Regions from separate parts of the Rhodomicrobium lacus genome, predicted to be linked through region 3. Evidence: riboswitches for the same ligand, from Rfam matches in the RefSeq annotation. Region 3 holds a riboswitch; each other region holds the start of a gene.
The links. A riboswitch is a leader RNA that binds a small molecule or an ion and turns the genes downstream of it on or off. The one in region 3 is predicted to bind cobalamin.

Region 1: linked by a shared signal. The riboswitch ahead of EK416_RS17070 (ribonucleoside triphosphate reductase) and the one ahead of EK416_RS12170 (DUF1636 family protein) in region 3 are both predicted to bind cobalamin.
Region 2: linked by a shared signal. The riboswitch ahead of EK416_RS07225 (CbtB domain-containing protein) and the one ahead of EK416_RS12170 (DUF1636 family protein) in region 3 are both predicted to bind cobalamin.

The regions. Positions count from the first base shown of each region.
Region 1 covers NZ_RZNF01000012.1:1,672,485-1,677,288, reverse strand. The annotation lists gene EK416_RS17080 (anaerobic ribonucleoside-triphosphate reductase activating protein) at 1-358, opposite strand, end outside; gene nrdD (anaerobic ribonucleoside-triphosphate reductase) at 348-614, opposite strand; gene EK416_RS17070 (ribonucleoside triphosphate reductase) at 641-2,698, opposite strand; cobalamin riboswitch at 2,797-2,994, opposite strand; gene EK416_RS17065 (acyl-CoA thioesterase) at 3,226-3,618, shown strand; gene EK416_RS17060 (MmgE/PrpD family protein) at 3,668-4,804, shown strand, end outside.
Region 2 covers NZ_RZNF01000004.1:208,833-213,636, reverse strand. The annotation lists gene EK416_RS07230 (NupC/NupG family nucleoside CNT transporter) at 279-1,529, opposite strand; cobalamin riboswitch at 1,669-1,809, shown strand; gene EK416_RS07225 (CbtB domain-containing protein) at 1,848-2,066, shown strand; gene EK416_RS07220 (CbtA family protein) at 2,085-2,849, shown strand; gene EK416_RS07215 (hypothetical protein) at 2,846-3,475, shown strand; gene EK416_RS07210 (amino acid kinase family protein) at 3,559-4,386, opposite strand; gene EK416_RS07205 (amino acid kinase family protein) at 4,399-4,804, opposite strand, start outside.
Region 3 covers NZ_RZNF01000012.1:606,825-611,628, forward strand. The annotation lists gene cobN (cobaltochelatase subunit CobN) at 1-1,091, opposite strand, end outside; gene cobW (cobalamin biosynthesis protein CobW) at 1,095-2,126, opposite strand; gene EK416_RS12170 (DUF1636 family protein) at 2,126-2,533, opposite strand; cobalamin riboswitch at 2,660-2,851, opposite strand; gene EK416_RS12175 (cobyric acid synthase) at 2,946-4,460, shown strand; gene EK416_RS12180 (hypothetical protein) at 4,736-4,804, opposite strand, start outside.

The DNA of each region.
Region 1 (4,804 bases), 1.1 Mb from region 3:
CCCAGTCGACAAGCGGCAAAACGGCCGCGAGCCGCGCCGGATAAGGCCCCGCGCTATGGAGGCCGACCTTGAAGCCCATGGCGCGCACCTCCGCCATCGCCTCCGGCAGATGTGTCTGCAAGGTCGGCTCGCCGCCGGAAAACACCACGGCATCGAGCAGTCCGCGCCGCGTTTCGAGCAACGCGCGCACTTCGGCCCATGACGGCCCCGCGCCACTGCCCGCCCGCATCAGCGAGGCGTTGTGGCAATAGCGGCAGGCCCAGGGGCAGCCCTGACAGAAAACGGTCGCCGCAAGCTGCCCCGGCCAATCCACGGAGGAAAGGCGGGCAAGCCCGCCAATCTCGATGCTATCTTGCATCTTGCGCGCTTTCCGGGCGGAAAACCGCAAACACTTTTCCTGAAAGCGTTTTGGTCATCGCGCTCTTGTCGGCGTCGGCGCGCTCGGCCTTGCATTCGCGGAAATACTGCCGCTCGTTGAATTCGCCGACCTTGCCCTGATTGAACGACGAGACGGGCCGGTGATAGCCCATCACGCGCGTCCAGACTTCGCAGGGCTGGCGCTCCTCGTCGGTCAGGGTCACGTCGTCGGCGGTGGGGGTCCAATGTGCGTTCATGTCTCTTCTCCCTCGTTTGATGGAAATCAGGCCGCCGCCTTGCGCGCAGCGAGGCGTGCGCGCTTCGCCGCAAGCCGCTCCTCGTCGCAGATGGGGCAGAACTTGTGCTCGCCTGCGATGTAGCCGTGCGTTGGACAGATCGAGAATGTCGGGGTCACGGTGATGTAGGGGATGCGGAAGTTTTCGAGCGCGCGGCGCACGAGCTTCTTGCAGGCTTCCACCGAAGAGATGCGCTCGCCCATGTAGAGATGCAGCACCGTGCCGCCCGTGTATTTCTGCTGAAGCGGCTCCTGCCGGGCCAACGCCTCGAACGGATCGTCGGTGAACCCGACCGGCAACTGGCTGGAGTTGGTGTAATAGGGCGTCTCGTCCGTGCCCGCCTGAAGGATACCTGCGAAACGCTTCTTGTCCTCGCGCGCAAAGCGGTAGGTCGTGCCCTCCGCGGGCGTCGCTTCGAGGTTATAGAGGTGGCCGGTTTCTTCCTGAAACGCCACCATCTTCGCCCGAACGTGATCGAGGAAACGCAGCGCGAAGGCGTGGCCCCACGGCGTCGAGATATCTTCGGCGTCGTCGGTGAAATTGCGGATCATCTCGTTGAGGCCGTTCACGCCGAGCGTCGAGAAATGATTGCGGAGCGTGCCGAGATAGCGCTTCGTATACGGGAACAGCCCCGCATCCATGTGGCGCTGGATGATCTTGCGCTTGATTTCGAGGCTGTTGCGGCCGATGTCGAGCAACTCATCGAGCCGCGCGAACAAGGCCGCCTCGTCGCCCTTGTGCAGGAAGCCGAGCCGCGCGCAGTTCACGGTGACCACGCCGACCGAGCCCGTCTGCTCCGCCGAGCCGAACAACCCGTTGCCGCGCTTCAGAAGCTCCGTCAGGTCGAGCTGGAGGCGGCAGCACATGGACCGCACCATGTTGGGCTTCAGTTCCGAGTTCACGAAATTCTGGAAATAGGGCAGGCCGTATTTCGCGGTCATCTCGAAGAGGCGCGTCGCGTTTTCGCTCTCCCACGGGAAATCCGGTGTGATGTTGTAGGTCGGGATCGGGAAGGTGAACACCCGGCCTTTCGCGTCGCCCGCCGTCATGACCTCCATGTAAGCGCGGTTGATCATGTCCATTTCGGACTGGAGATCGCCATAGGTGAAGTCCACCTCCTTGCCGCCGATCATCGGAACCTGCTCGCGGAGGTCTTCCGGGCAGGTCCAGTCGAAGGTCAGGTTCGTGAAAGGCGTCTGCGTGCCCCAGCGTGACGGCACGTTGAGGTTATAGATCAGTTCCTGAATGCACTGGCGCACCTCGCCGTAAGGCAATCTGTCCTTGCGGATGAAAGGCGCCATGTAGGTATCGAACGATGAGAACGCCTGCGCGCCCGCCCATTCGTTCTGAAGCGTGCCAAGGAAGTTCACGATCTGTCCGACCGCGCTCGACAGGTGCTTCGGCGGCGCGGCCTCGACCTTGCCCGGCACGCCGTTCAGCCCTTCCTGCAACAGCGTCCGCAACGACCAGCCCGCGCAATAGCCCGCCAGCATGTCGAGATCGTGGATGTGGATGTCGCCGTCGCGATGCGCGCGGCCCACTTCCGGCGGGTAGACGTGGCTGAGCCAGTAATTGGCCACCACCTTGCCGGAGACGTTCAGGATCAGGCCGCCAAGCGAATAGCCCTGATTGGCGTTTGCGTTCACGCGCCAGTCCGCGCGCTCCAGATATTCGTTGATCGAGCTTTCGACGTCGATGGCGGCGTGGCGGTCGGCGCGAAGCCGTGCGCGCTGTTCGCGATAGACGATGTAGGCGCGGGCCGTCGCGAAGTGGTTCGCGGAGATCAGCACCTGTTCGACGATGTCCTGAATTTCCTCGATGTGCGGCGACCGGTCCGCGAAGCGATGAGCGATCACCTTCACCGCCTGAATGGCGAGAAGATGCGCCTCGGTGGCGTCGAAATCGCCGGTGGCGCGGCCCGCACGCTCGACAGCGGAGCGGATCTTCGCCGCGTCGAACGGCGCGAGCGCGCCCGAGCGCTTCACGATGCTGAGCGGCAGGCGGGCGGCGGAAATTACCGCCGTGGAGTCAGGACTGGAAGACAAGTGAACCCCCGTTGGATCATGGGGGCGGGGCCGACAGACGCGCGAACGAAACCGGCTTCACCGGTCGCGGCACGGCCTGCGGGCACCCCGCCCGAGGACGATATTCCGATGTCGCGGCAGGTCTCCTGGCTCGCGGGTCAATGCTTCCGTCTGGCCTTCCCGGCGCTTTCGCACCAGTGACGCGATCGACGGCGGCTCGCCGCTTACAGTTGCGGGGGCAGCGCCGGACTTGCACCGGCTTCCCTCTTGGCTCCCGAATCTTGCGCTATCGGGGGACCGTGACCCCCATATTTAGGGTGCTGAGTCGCGCCGCCTCGCAACGAGTGATTCGGTGTGCGCACGGAAAGATGTGAACAGCGGGGACGAAAGGAAAAAGAGCTTGCCGGGCTGCGGCATGTCACAGGAGACGACGTTCGCAACTTTCGCAGATTTGCGGCTCGCCCTTCGCAAACATCCACATTTTCAGTCCTTACCGCGTTCTTTCTCTTGCGGATATTGTGAAGCCCGAAATGAAAGCGGGCGCCCGAATGCAAACCCTGATTGACGACGCCGCCACAGAGGCGGCGACCATCTTCGTGGAGATGGTCTTCCCCGAACAGGCGAACCATTACGGCACGCTGTTCGGCGGCAATGCTCTGAACCTCATGGGCAAGGCCGCCTTTGTCGCGGCCACGCGGCGCGCGCGCCGCGCCGTGGTGATGGCGACATCCGACAAGGTGGAATTCCACGTGCCCGTCAAGGTGGGAGAACTCGTCGAACTTTCCGCCCGCGTCGTGCGCGTAGGCCGCGCTTCGATGACCGTCGAAGTCTCGATGATGGCCGAAAAGCTGCTTTCGGGCGAGCGCCGCCTCGCCGTGCGCGGCTCGTTCGAGATGGTGGCCGTCGACGAAGCAGGCCGCCCCACAGCGTTTCGCCCCTGATTTCAAAGACAATTTTCTAGCCGCCGCTGCCAAGAGAGGAACCTGCCCCGTGAAGTCGCATACCGTTCGCACATACAAATCCGCCGAGCCTTTGCCCCGCGCCGAACAACTCGCCTGGAAGATCGCCGAAGTCGCCGCCGACCCGGTCGCGGTCGAACCTGCCGTGGTCGAGATGATCGGCAACCGCATCATCGACAATGCCGCCGTTGCCGCCGCTTCGCTCGCACGCCGCCCGGTGGCCAACGCCCGCAATCAGGCGCTCTCGCATCCCTTCAAGCCCGGCGCGAGCGTGTTCGGCATCGCCTCGCATCGCCGCTTCTCGCCCGAATGGGCGGCGTGGGCCAATGGCGTCGCCGTGCGTGAACTCGACTTCCACGATACGTTCCTCGCCGCCGACTATTCGCATCCGGGCGACAACATCCCGCCGATCCTTGCCGTCGCCCAGCATTGCGGGCTTTCCGGCGAAGCGCTCGTGCGCGGCCTCGCGGCGGGCTACGAAATTCAGGTCAATCTCGTAAAAGGCATTTGCCTGCATGAGCACAAGATCGACCATATCGCCCATCTCGGACCGTCGGCTGCGGCAGGCATCGGCGCGGCGCTGGGGCTTCCGGTGGAGACGATCTGGCAGGCCGTGCAGCAGGCGCTGCATGTGACGACGACGACGCGGCAGTCGCGCAAGGGCGAGATTTCGAGCTGGAAGGCTTACGCGCCCGCTTTCGCCGGCAAGATGGCGGTCGAGGCGGTGGATCGAGCCATGCGCGGCGAAGGCGCACCGTCGCCCGCATGGGAAGGCGAGGACGGTTTCATCGCATGGCTGCTTTCCGGCCCGAAGGCGGAATACACCGTGCCGTTGCCTGAGAAAGGCGAGCCGAAGCGCGCCATTCTCGACACCTACACCAAGGAATACTCGGCGGAATATCAGAGCCAGGCGCTGATCGACCTCGCGCGGCGGATGCGCGAAAAGATCGGCAATCTCGCGGCCATCGAAAACATCGTTATCCACACGAGCCATCACACCCATTACGTGATCGGCACGGGTGCGAACGACCCGCAGAAGATGGACCCGAACGCGAGCCGCGAAACGCTCGACCATTCCATCATGTACATCTTCGCGGTCGCGCTGGAAGACGGCGGCTGGCACCACGTGCATTCCTATGCGCCGGAGCGCGCGAAGCGGCCCGAAACC
Region 2 (4,804 bases), on a different contig from region 3:
TGGGACGACGCTGGATGCGAATCGCTTGTGCAGCAGTTCCGCCGGCAACCTCCCTTGCCAAACGCGGCGCTTCCGGCTTCGCGTTCGACTGATCTGCGGCGCCGCATGTTCGGCCGCCTCTTGTGCGAAACTCTCCTCAAGCTCGACGCGTTGCGGTTCGAGTTGTCGAGTGAGTGCTGCCCCGTTTCGAAGGCGCGCCGTAAGCGTCGTGGCGCAGCCTGGCCAAAACCTGAAAAACAAACCCTTTCACCGCGATCTGATTGCGATTCAGCCGGCCCCTAGGCCAGCATGCCGGCAACAGCCCCGCTCGACATCGTCGCAAGCGTGCCCGACACGATCGATCTCGGCGCAAGTTCCACGATTTCCGAGCGCCTTTCGGGCGCCATCACAGTCATGCCGCCGATCATGATCCCGGCGCTGCCGAAATTGGCGAAACCGCACAGCGCATAGGTCATGATCATCTTCGAGCGCGGGCTCAGCGCGTCGGGAGGCAACCGCGCGAGGTCGAGATAGGCGGCGAACTCGTTCACGACGGTCTTTGTCGCCATCAGGCCCGCCGCCGTGTCGAGTTCGTTCGCACCGATACCGATGGCCCACAGCAGCGGTTTGAATACGAGCCCGAAAAGCTGTTGCAGCGTAATCGCTCCGCCGCCCGGAGAGGGAATGAGGCCCAGCCCGGCATTGACGAGATGAACGAGCGCCACGAAGACGATCAGCATCGCGATGATACTGGCGACGAGGAAAATGCCGTCGGTCGTGCCGCGCGTGATCGATTCGAGGGCGCTCGACGGCGGGTCGCTCTGTTCGAGCACCGCAGGCTCGCGCGCGCCCGCATCGAACGGCACCATGATCGCGGCGATGGCGAGCGCGGCGGGCGTCGAAATCACGGAGGCGATGAGGATGTTGCCGAGCGCGCCCGGAATGACGGGGCCGAGAAGCGAGGCATAGATCACCATCATGGTGCCGGCCACGCCCGCCATGCCGCAACTCATGAGCGCAAAAAGCTCGCCGCGCGACATCCGGTTGAGATAGGCGCGCACCAGAAGCGGCGCTTCCACCATGCCGACGAAAATGTGGACCGCCGCGCCGAGACCGAGCGCGCCGCCGATGCCGAGCGTGTTTCGCAGGATAAAGGCGAAGCCGCCGACGATACGCTGGAGGATGCCGAGGTAGAGCATGAGGCTCGCAAGCGCGCTGATGACGAGCACGAGGGGAAACGCCTTGAAAGCCAGAACGAAACTCGCGCCCGGCGTCACTTCGCTGAAGGGCAGGGGCGCGCCGCCGAGATAGCCGAAAACGAGCGCGGTCCCGGCGTCGGTCGCGGTCTGGAGAGTTCCGACGGCGTCGTTCAAGGTCGCGAAAACGGCTGTCGCCGGCGGAAACTCGATGCACAGCACGGCGAGGGCTGTTTGAAGCGCTATGCCGCCCGCGACGATGCGGAGGGGAAGACGCCAGCGATCTTCGCTAAGGCACCAGGCCACGGCCAGAAGCGTGGCAAGGCCCGCCAATCCATGCGCTACTTGCAAAATGCAGCCCCCGGCTTTTCCGGCTCGGTCTGCCGGACCGCGACGGCAATCCCGTGAAGGCCGCGCTTCGGTCTGGATTACACATTTGCTATTGGCGCGCAATCCTGTCCGAGCATTCCGGGCACTTCCTCGCAACGCGCTCGGTATCTAGCGAGTTGACGGCGGTCGACACGGGGTTCATCATCCGCTCGCCCGAGATGAGGAAGCCGGTGAAATTCCGGCGCGGTCGCGCCACTGTTAACGGTCCCCGAGCCGTGAGTCAGACCCTCAAATTTCTCGGCGTCATAACTCGAACGGGACGCGCAATCCCAAGGAGATATCATGACCGACATCGCCCACCGGCACGACGTCGCTGACGTGCCGAACCTTGTCATTCCGCTCAGCAGCATTCTTCCGTGGGCCATCTTCGGCGGCCTGATCGCGCTCCTTGCGATCTATTTCGTAGGCGCCGAACAGGGCGCGGTGGCGATCTTCGACGGCATGATGGTGCATGAAGCCGTCCATGACGCCCGCCATCTGCTTGGTTTCCCCTGCCACTGACGTCGGAGCGAAAATCACATGGCTGGTTCCTATCTCGCGCGCGGCATGCTCGCCGGGCTTCTCGCCGCGCTCGTCACTTTCCTTTTTGCCTATACGGTCGGCGAGCCGCCGGTCGATCAGGCCATTGCCTTTGAAGAACAGACCGCCAAGGCCGAGGCGGCCGCCAAAGAGGCACGCGGTGAGCCTGCTGCCGCAGAAGAACCCGAACTCGTGAGCCGCAAGGTCCAGAGTACGGCAGGGCTTCTCACCGGCCTCGTCGTGTTCGGAACCGCGCTCGGCGGGCTGTTCGGCATCGCCAACGCCTTCGCTCAGGGCCGTCTGGGGCGGCTCAGCCCGCGCGCGACGGCGGCATTCCTCGCGCTGGCAGGCTTTATCGTGCTCTATCTCGTGCCGCAGATGAAATATCCCGCCAACCCGCCCGCCGTGGGTTCGCCGGAAACGATCGGTATTCGCACCGCGCTCTATTTCGGCATGATGGCACTCTCGCTCGCAGTGGCGTTTGCCTCTCTGAGCCTCGGCAAGATCTTCGCCCATCGCCTCGGAGCGTGGAACGGTGCGCTTGTCGGCCTTGGCGTCTACGCGCTGGCCGTCATCGTTGCTCTGGAAGCGCTTCCCACTATCCAGGAAGTGCCGGAAAACTTCTCGGCGCAGACGCTGTGGCAGTTCCGGGCCGCGTCGATAGGAACGCAGGCACTCGTCTGGACGTTGATCGGCGCGTTTTTCGGGCTTTTCGCCGAACGCACCGTTGCCAGACGCATCGCGGCGAAGCCCGTGGCTGCATGAGGCGCATCGCCGATTACGGGGCGCTTCTGATGGCCGGGCTCGTCCCGGCCATTGTCTTTCTCGCGGTCGCGCCGGTCGCCGAGGCCCATAGAAAAAGCATCGGACCGACCGGGGGCATCTCCATCGAGAGCATCCCGCATGGGCAGATGGCTGTGATCGCGCGTCATCGCGCCGCGATTTTCGCGCTCGCCGACGCTCAGGTGAAGCCCGACGAAAAGCTCTGGCGTCTGCGCAACTATGCGGAAATCCAGTTTACAGCCTGCCTGTGGGGGCTCGCACCGTCGGCTCTCACCGACGAGGAAAGCCCCTTCAACGAATGCAGCCACGCCTATCTCGCGGCGACCATGGCCCTCCTCTCGCATATGGCGAGCCGGGACGGCGCGCGCGCGGAAACGAAGGCGCTCGCAGCGGCGGTCGAGCGCGATCTGCTGCTCGATGGAACCGGCGCGCTCTGCCAATGGTCCGGCGAGCCTTACAATACGGCGGATGTCGTCTGGCCCGAACTAGGCGCCATTCCTCGCCATGCGCCGACCGCGCTTGCTGCTGCGGGCCTGACGGCGGCGCTCATTGGCGGTGCTTGGGGATTGATGCTGCTGCTTCGGCGCATCGCGTCGAGGGATGCCTGAAGCGTTTTTTTCGCGTCGACGTTCGGTGAAGGGAGATAGTGGAGCGCCTCCGTTTCGATAAAGGCGCCCCATTCTGAGTGCGGCTACGCCGGATGCGCGCCGGTGCGAACGATGGTACCGACATGCTCGCCGCGCAGCGCTGCGGTGAGCCGCCCCGGCACGAGCCCGTTCACGATCTGCACGCGCTCGATGTGACGCGCGGTGGCCATCACCTCAAGCAGCGCGCGGTCGAACGGAAGTGTGCCCTCGTGCTTTGCGAGATCGGCGGCGCTCGTCTCCTTCAGGAGCTTCGCCCTTTTCCCGTCGGGGCCGTTCGGGTCGGTGGTGTAAACCCCGTCCACATCCTCCACGATCGTGAGGCCAGCCGCGCCGAGCGCGTCGGCGAGCAGGAACGCGCCCGTGTCGGCCCGATGGGGCGGAATGCGCGAGCCCGGAAACTCGTGGTTATGATAGGGCGGGAAGGCGCTGCCCACCACGGCACGGGCGGCCGAAAGGTGGATGGCGAGCTGGTCTGCCATGGTCGGATGCTCGATATAGGAGACGCCCTCAGGCGCGAGCAGCGACGCGAGGATGTGGCCGTTCTGGCCCGCCTCGCTTGCGGCGAGTGGCGCAAGAGAGCCGACGGGAAGACCGAGGTCCAGCCCCACGCCATAGAGATGGCGCGCGCGGATACCGGCGCCGGTCAGGATTAGGAGACGATGCTCCGGCAGCAGTTTCCGCAACTCGTCCACGATGGGCAGGATCGCCTCGTGGCCGCGGTCCAGGATAGAGCGGCCGCCGATCTTGACGACCTGCAGCCACGGCAGGATGCGGATGGGGCGCACGCCCGCGACGGGGGCGGTAAGCTGGCCGTCGAGGAGCGTCTGGCGTGCGAGCGGCGAGGCGACGTGTTTGATGGTGTTGGCAGACATTTCGGTGATCCCTTAGCTCGCAGTGATGATGGTGCCGACGTGTTCGCCGGCGAGGGCGCGCGTCAGGTTGCCGGCGACGAGGCCGTTGATGACCTGTACCTCGCGAACGTGCTTCGCCGATTTGAGCAGGTCGAGCATCGGGAATTCGAGGATCGAGTCGTGCAGCCCCTTGGCCTTCATCTCGTCGACCGATATCTTCGGGATGAAGGTGGCGTTCTTCGAAGTCTTCGGGTTTTCGGTGTAGAGGCCGTTTTCGTCCTTAACGAAGATCATCGCTTTCGTTCCGAACTGCTCGGCAACGAGGAAGCAACCTGCGTCGGTGCGATACGGCGGAATGACGGTATCGGCGGCAGGGCGCACCCATAGTCCGTAGGGCGGCATGCCGGAGAAAACCACGGCGTTCACCTCGGCCAGGTAG
Region 3 (4,804 bases):
AGCCTTGCAAGCGCGCGCGCCTTTTCTGCGACCGCTTCGACGCGTTCGGCATCCGGCGCATGAACGACGCGGGCAAAGCCAAGCTCCGGGTCCGAAGCCTCCGGCTCCTTGAAGGAGATTGCGCCCGCGAAGATGCGCCCGTCGATTTCCGGCAGCACGACGTGGATCGCGAGGTCGGCGGGCGACAGGCCGCGATCCGACTTTGCCCAGGCCTCGCGCGAAGACCCCGCCAACGCGATCTGCAACACGGGTGCATCGTAAGCGTCGAACGCTCCGTTTTCCGCATCGCGCGCTGAAAACGCCGTCGCATTCACGATCACATCCGGCACGATCCGGCGGAGCGCGTCGGCGAGCCAGGCGCGCGTCCTCTCGTCTTTGAGGCTCGCGACGAAGACGGCGGCTGTGTCGAAGCCGCGCGCGGAAAGAGCATCGAGCAGCGCTTCGACGGGCGCGGTGTCGGCGGCGGCGAGTGCTGCGCGGTAAAAGACGATGAGCGCGCGCGGCGCATCGCCTTCGCGTGGCGGCGCGAGGGGGCAGATCGCGGGATCGCCCGCCAGGAAACCGTGGCGCGGAAGCGGGTGCGCATCATCCGTCGTTTCCGTATCGAACCCAGCCGCGCGCGCAAGTTCAGCGAGGGCGGCCTGTGCTGCCTGCGCGCCGCCCTGATCGCACAGCGCCTGCAGACGCCGCAGCATGGCGACCGGCACCGTCGATGCCTCGTCGAGACGCGGGTCGACGCGCCCGTCGCCCGAAACGAACGCCAGCGCGGTGCCCTTCGCTTCCGCCAGCGCGCGAAGCTGCTCGACACCGTAACGCCAATAGTCGATGCCGCCGAGCAAGCGGACGAGAACGGCCCGCGCGCCCGAGAGCGTCTTCTCGATGTAAAGATCGACCGAAAGCGGATGCCTCAGGCGCGCGAGGTTGGCGAGGCGCAGCGTCGGGAGATCCGCGCCCGCACGCCAGCCCGCCGCGAAGGCTGCAAGGTCGCTGTCCGCGAAGGAAAGCACCGCGAGGTCGGCGGGCGACTGGCCGAGATCCTCGGCGACCGCCGCCTCTTCGAGGCCGTGTCGTTCGCGGAAAAGAATGTGCACGCGTCAGGCCCCGAGCGCCGCCGCAACCGCCTGCCCGTCGAAGCCCTTTTCGCCTATGACGACGAGCCGCGAGACGCGCTCCTCACTCGGGCGCCATGGCCGGTCGAACTGCGCGCGAACGCGGGTTCCGACGCCTTGCACGAGAAGCCGCATCGGCTTGCCCGCGATGGCGATATATCCTTTTACGCGAAGGATGTTTTGCGCACGGGCCGCTGCCTCGACCTTCGCGACGATGTCGGCCTGCGATGTCTGCTCTGGCAGCGTGACCGCGACCGTTTCGAAATCGTCATGGTCGTGCGGCTCGCCATGATCGTGATGCGTCGGGCGCGCGTCGAGGTCGTCTTCCGCAGCCGCGCCAAGCCCCAGCACGACGCGCGGATCGACGCGTCCCTCGGTTGCCCCGATCACGGGGATGGGGCGTGGCGATTCCGCCAGCACCGTTTCGCGCGCCTGGGCAAGCCGCGCCTCGTCCACGAGATCGGCCTTGTTCAGGATCACGAGATCGGCGCAGGCCACCTGATCCTCGAACACTTCGCCGAGCGGGGTATCGTGGTCGATACTGGTATCGCCCGCGCGCTGTCTCGCCACAAGCTCGGGGTCGGGCGCGAAACGGCCATCCGCCACGGCCTCGGCATCCGCGACCGCGATCACGCCGTCGACGGTGATGCGCGTCTTCAGGTCGGGCCAGTCGAACGCCTTCAGCAGCGGCTTCGGCAGCGCGAGGCCGGATGTTTCTATGAGAATGTGTTCGGGCGGCTCCTTGCGGTTCAGGAGCGCCGTCATCGTCGGCACGAATTCGTCCGCGACGGTGCAGCAAAGGCAGCCGTTCGTCAGTTCGACGATGGCGTCTTCGGGGCATGCGGGATCGGCGCAGCCCTTCAGTATCTCGCCATCGATGCCGACATCGCCGAATTCATTGACGAGCACCGCGAGGCGGCGGCCGTTCGCGGTTTCGATCAGATGACGGACAAGGCTCGTCTTGCCCGCGCCCAGGAAGCCGGTGATGATGGTGACGGGGACTTTCGCGAGAGACATCAGAGGCTCCTTTCAGGAAGCGGCGGCACGCGCGCGATGAGCGCGCGGCGGAAGCAGGCGGGGCGCTCGTTCCACGGCACGAGGCCGTCTTCGGTTTCGGCGTTTGCTGCACAGCCGCGATAAATGCTCGGCGCGTCCTCGATCGTCAGTTCGCCGAACATGTATGTCCAGCGATCCGGCCCTGCGATGGCGACGGTGAGGCCGCGATTGCAGTTCGACAGGCATTGCGCCGGTTCTATATGAAAGCGCGTGTCAGCGCTGGCTTCGCGCTCGGCGGCGAGCGCTTCGTAGAGCGCGCGGCCTGCGGGAGGCGCGGCCTTGTCGGCGGGGTCGCGTCCACAAAGCACGCACACGAAGACGGTGGCGCGGGGCGCTGGCGGGGCTTCACAGGTCGAGGGCGGCTCCATGCTTCATTCCGGGGAGCGGACGGCGAGCCGTCCGGCGCGTGCGGCGGGCGGACCTGCACTCCCCCCGTCGGACCTTGCGCTCCGGGACACCCCGCCCGGAACGGCGCTTCAAGGGAACGCGGCAACGCGATCCGGCAGGCGACGGCAGGTCTCCTGGCTCGCGGGTCACGGCCCGTGCCGCCTTCCCGGAACAGGTTCCAGTGGCAATTGGCGCAGGCTCGCCGCTCACAGTTGCGGGGGCAGCTCCGGCTTCGCACGATGTGGTGCGCCCGGTATTCCCTTTTCGTCCCCGAAGGGACCGTCGGCTGTGTCGATTTGTGATACGCCCGTGACGCGAAGTCAATCGGCGGGCGCTTTATCCGGCGCCCGGGCGGTATAAAGATTTCGCGCCAAAGAAGGATCGACACCGGGCATGACACGTATTCGCGACGACGAGAGACGGCTGGGCGACAGGACGGCCCGGACACTGATGTTTCAGGGAACCGGCTCGGATGTCGGCAAGTCGCTGATCGTGGCGGGATTGTGCCGTCTGTTCGCGGATCGGGGGCTTTCCGTGCGTCCGTTCAAGCCACAGAACATGTCGACCAATGCGGGCGTTACGGCCGATGGCGGCGAGATCGGCCGCGCGCAGATGCTTCAGGCCCGCGCCGCGCGCGTGCCGCCCAGCATTCACATGAATCCGGTGCTCCTGAAACCGCAGAGCGAGACCGGCGCGCAGATCGTCGTGCAAGGGCATGTGTGGGGCAAGGCCGAGGCACGCGATTATCAGTCGCGGAAAGCGGCGCTGATGCCCACCGTGCTTGAAAGCTTCGCGCGGCTGAAAGGCGAATGCGACCTCGTGCTGGTGGAGGGCGCTGGCTCGCCGTCCGAGGTGAACCTTCGCGCGAACGACATCGCGAATATGGGTTTCGCGCGGGCGGCGGACGTGCCCGTGGTGCTCGTCGGCGACATCGACCGGGGCGGCGTGATCGCGAGCCTCGTCGGCACGAGCGCGGTGCTCGACGCCGAAGATGCCGCCATGATCCGTGGCTTCATCGTCAACAAGATGCGCGGCGATACGGGGCTTTTCGCGGACGGCATGCGCTTCATCGCGGAACGAACCGGCTGGGCGTCGCTCGGCCTCGTCCCGTGGTTTGCGGACGCGCATGCCTTGCCGCCTGAAGACGGCTTCAGCCGCGACTGGGTGCGCGAAGGCGCGAAGGCTGGCCAGCGCGTGAGGGTCGCGGTGCCGGTGCTTCCGCATATCGCAAATTTTGACGATCTCGATCCGCTGCGGCTTGAGCCGGACGTCGATCTCGTGGCGCTTGCCCATGGCGAACCGCTTCCCGCGGACGCGGATCTTGTCATCCTGCCCGGCTCGAAGGCAACCATCGCCGATCTTTCCGCGCTGCGCGCGCTCGGCTGGGAAGCGGACATCGTCGCCCATGTCCGGCGCGGCGGGCGCGTGCTCGGCCTTTGCGGCGGCTATCAGATGCTTGGACGCTGGGTGGCCGATCCGGCGGGCATCGAGGGACGGCCGGGCGGGGTGCCGGGGCTCGGGCTGCTCGATGTCGAGACGGAGCTTTCGGGCGACAAGCGGCTTGCGGCGGTGACGGGCCGAACGGCGGCGGACGGCGTGCCGTTCTCGGGCTACGAGATCCACATCGGCCGCACCTTCGGATCGGACACCGCGCGCCCGCTTGTTCTTGTCCACGAGGACGGATCGTGCAGGCCCGATGGAGCGGTGTCGGCGGACGGGTGCGTGATGGGCACCTATGTCCACGGCCTGTTCGCGGACGACCGTCAGCGCGCCGCGTGGCTGGCGCGGCTCGGTGGCAAGCCCGCGGCGCTTTCCTACGAAACCGCCATGGACGCCACGCTCGACCGCCTTGCCGCACACCTTGCCCGACACATAGACATCAAGGCAATGCTGGGGCTCGCCCGCTGAGGCGTCGTCGCCGGACGATGCCTTTACGCAGCCAACGCGGCGGGTCGCCCGCCTCAGCGGGCGGCATCGGACGGCTCAGCCGCGGTTCGCGCAACGCACCTCCATCGGCCCGCGCCAATGCGCCTTTATCTGACGCAGAAAAGCAGACCGACACAGCAAACATGCCGCGTCATGCCGCACCCGATTTGCGGCATGACGCTTGAAGGGATAGCTCAAAGGCCCGGTTTCAGTCTTCTTTCCGCCGCCGATCAACACGCGGCGGTTGTTCTCGTCTGTCAGGAATGTTGCGGCTCGATCTCGGCAAGAGCCGCTTCGATCAGTTCGCGCGCGCGGTCGAGATCGGC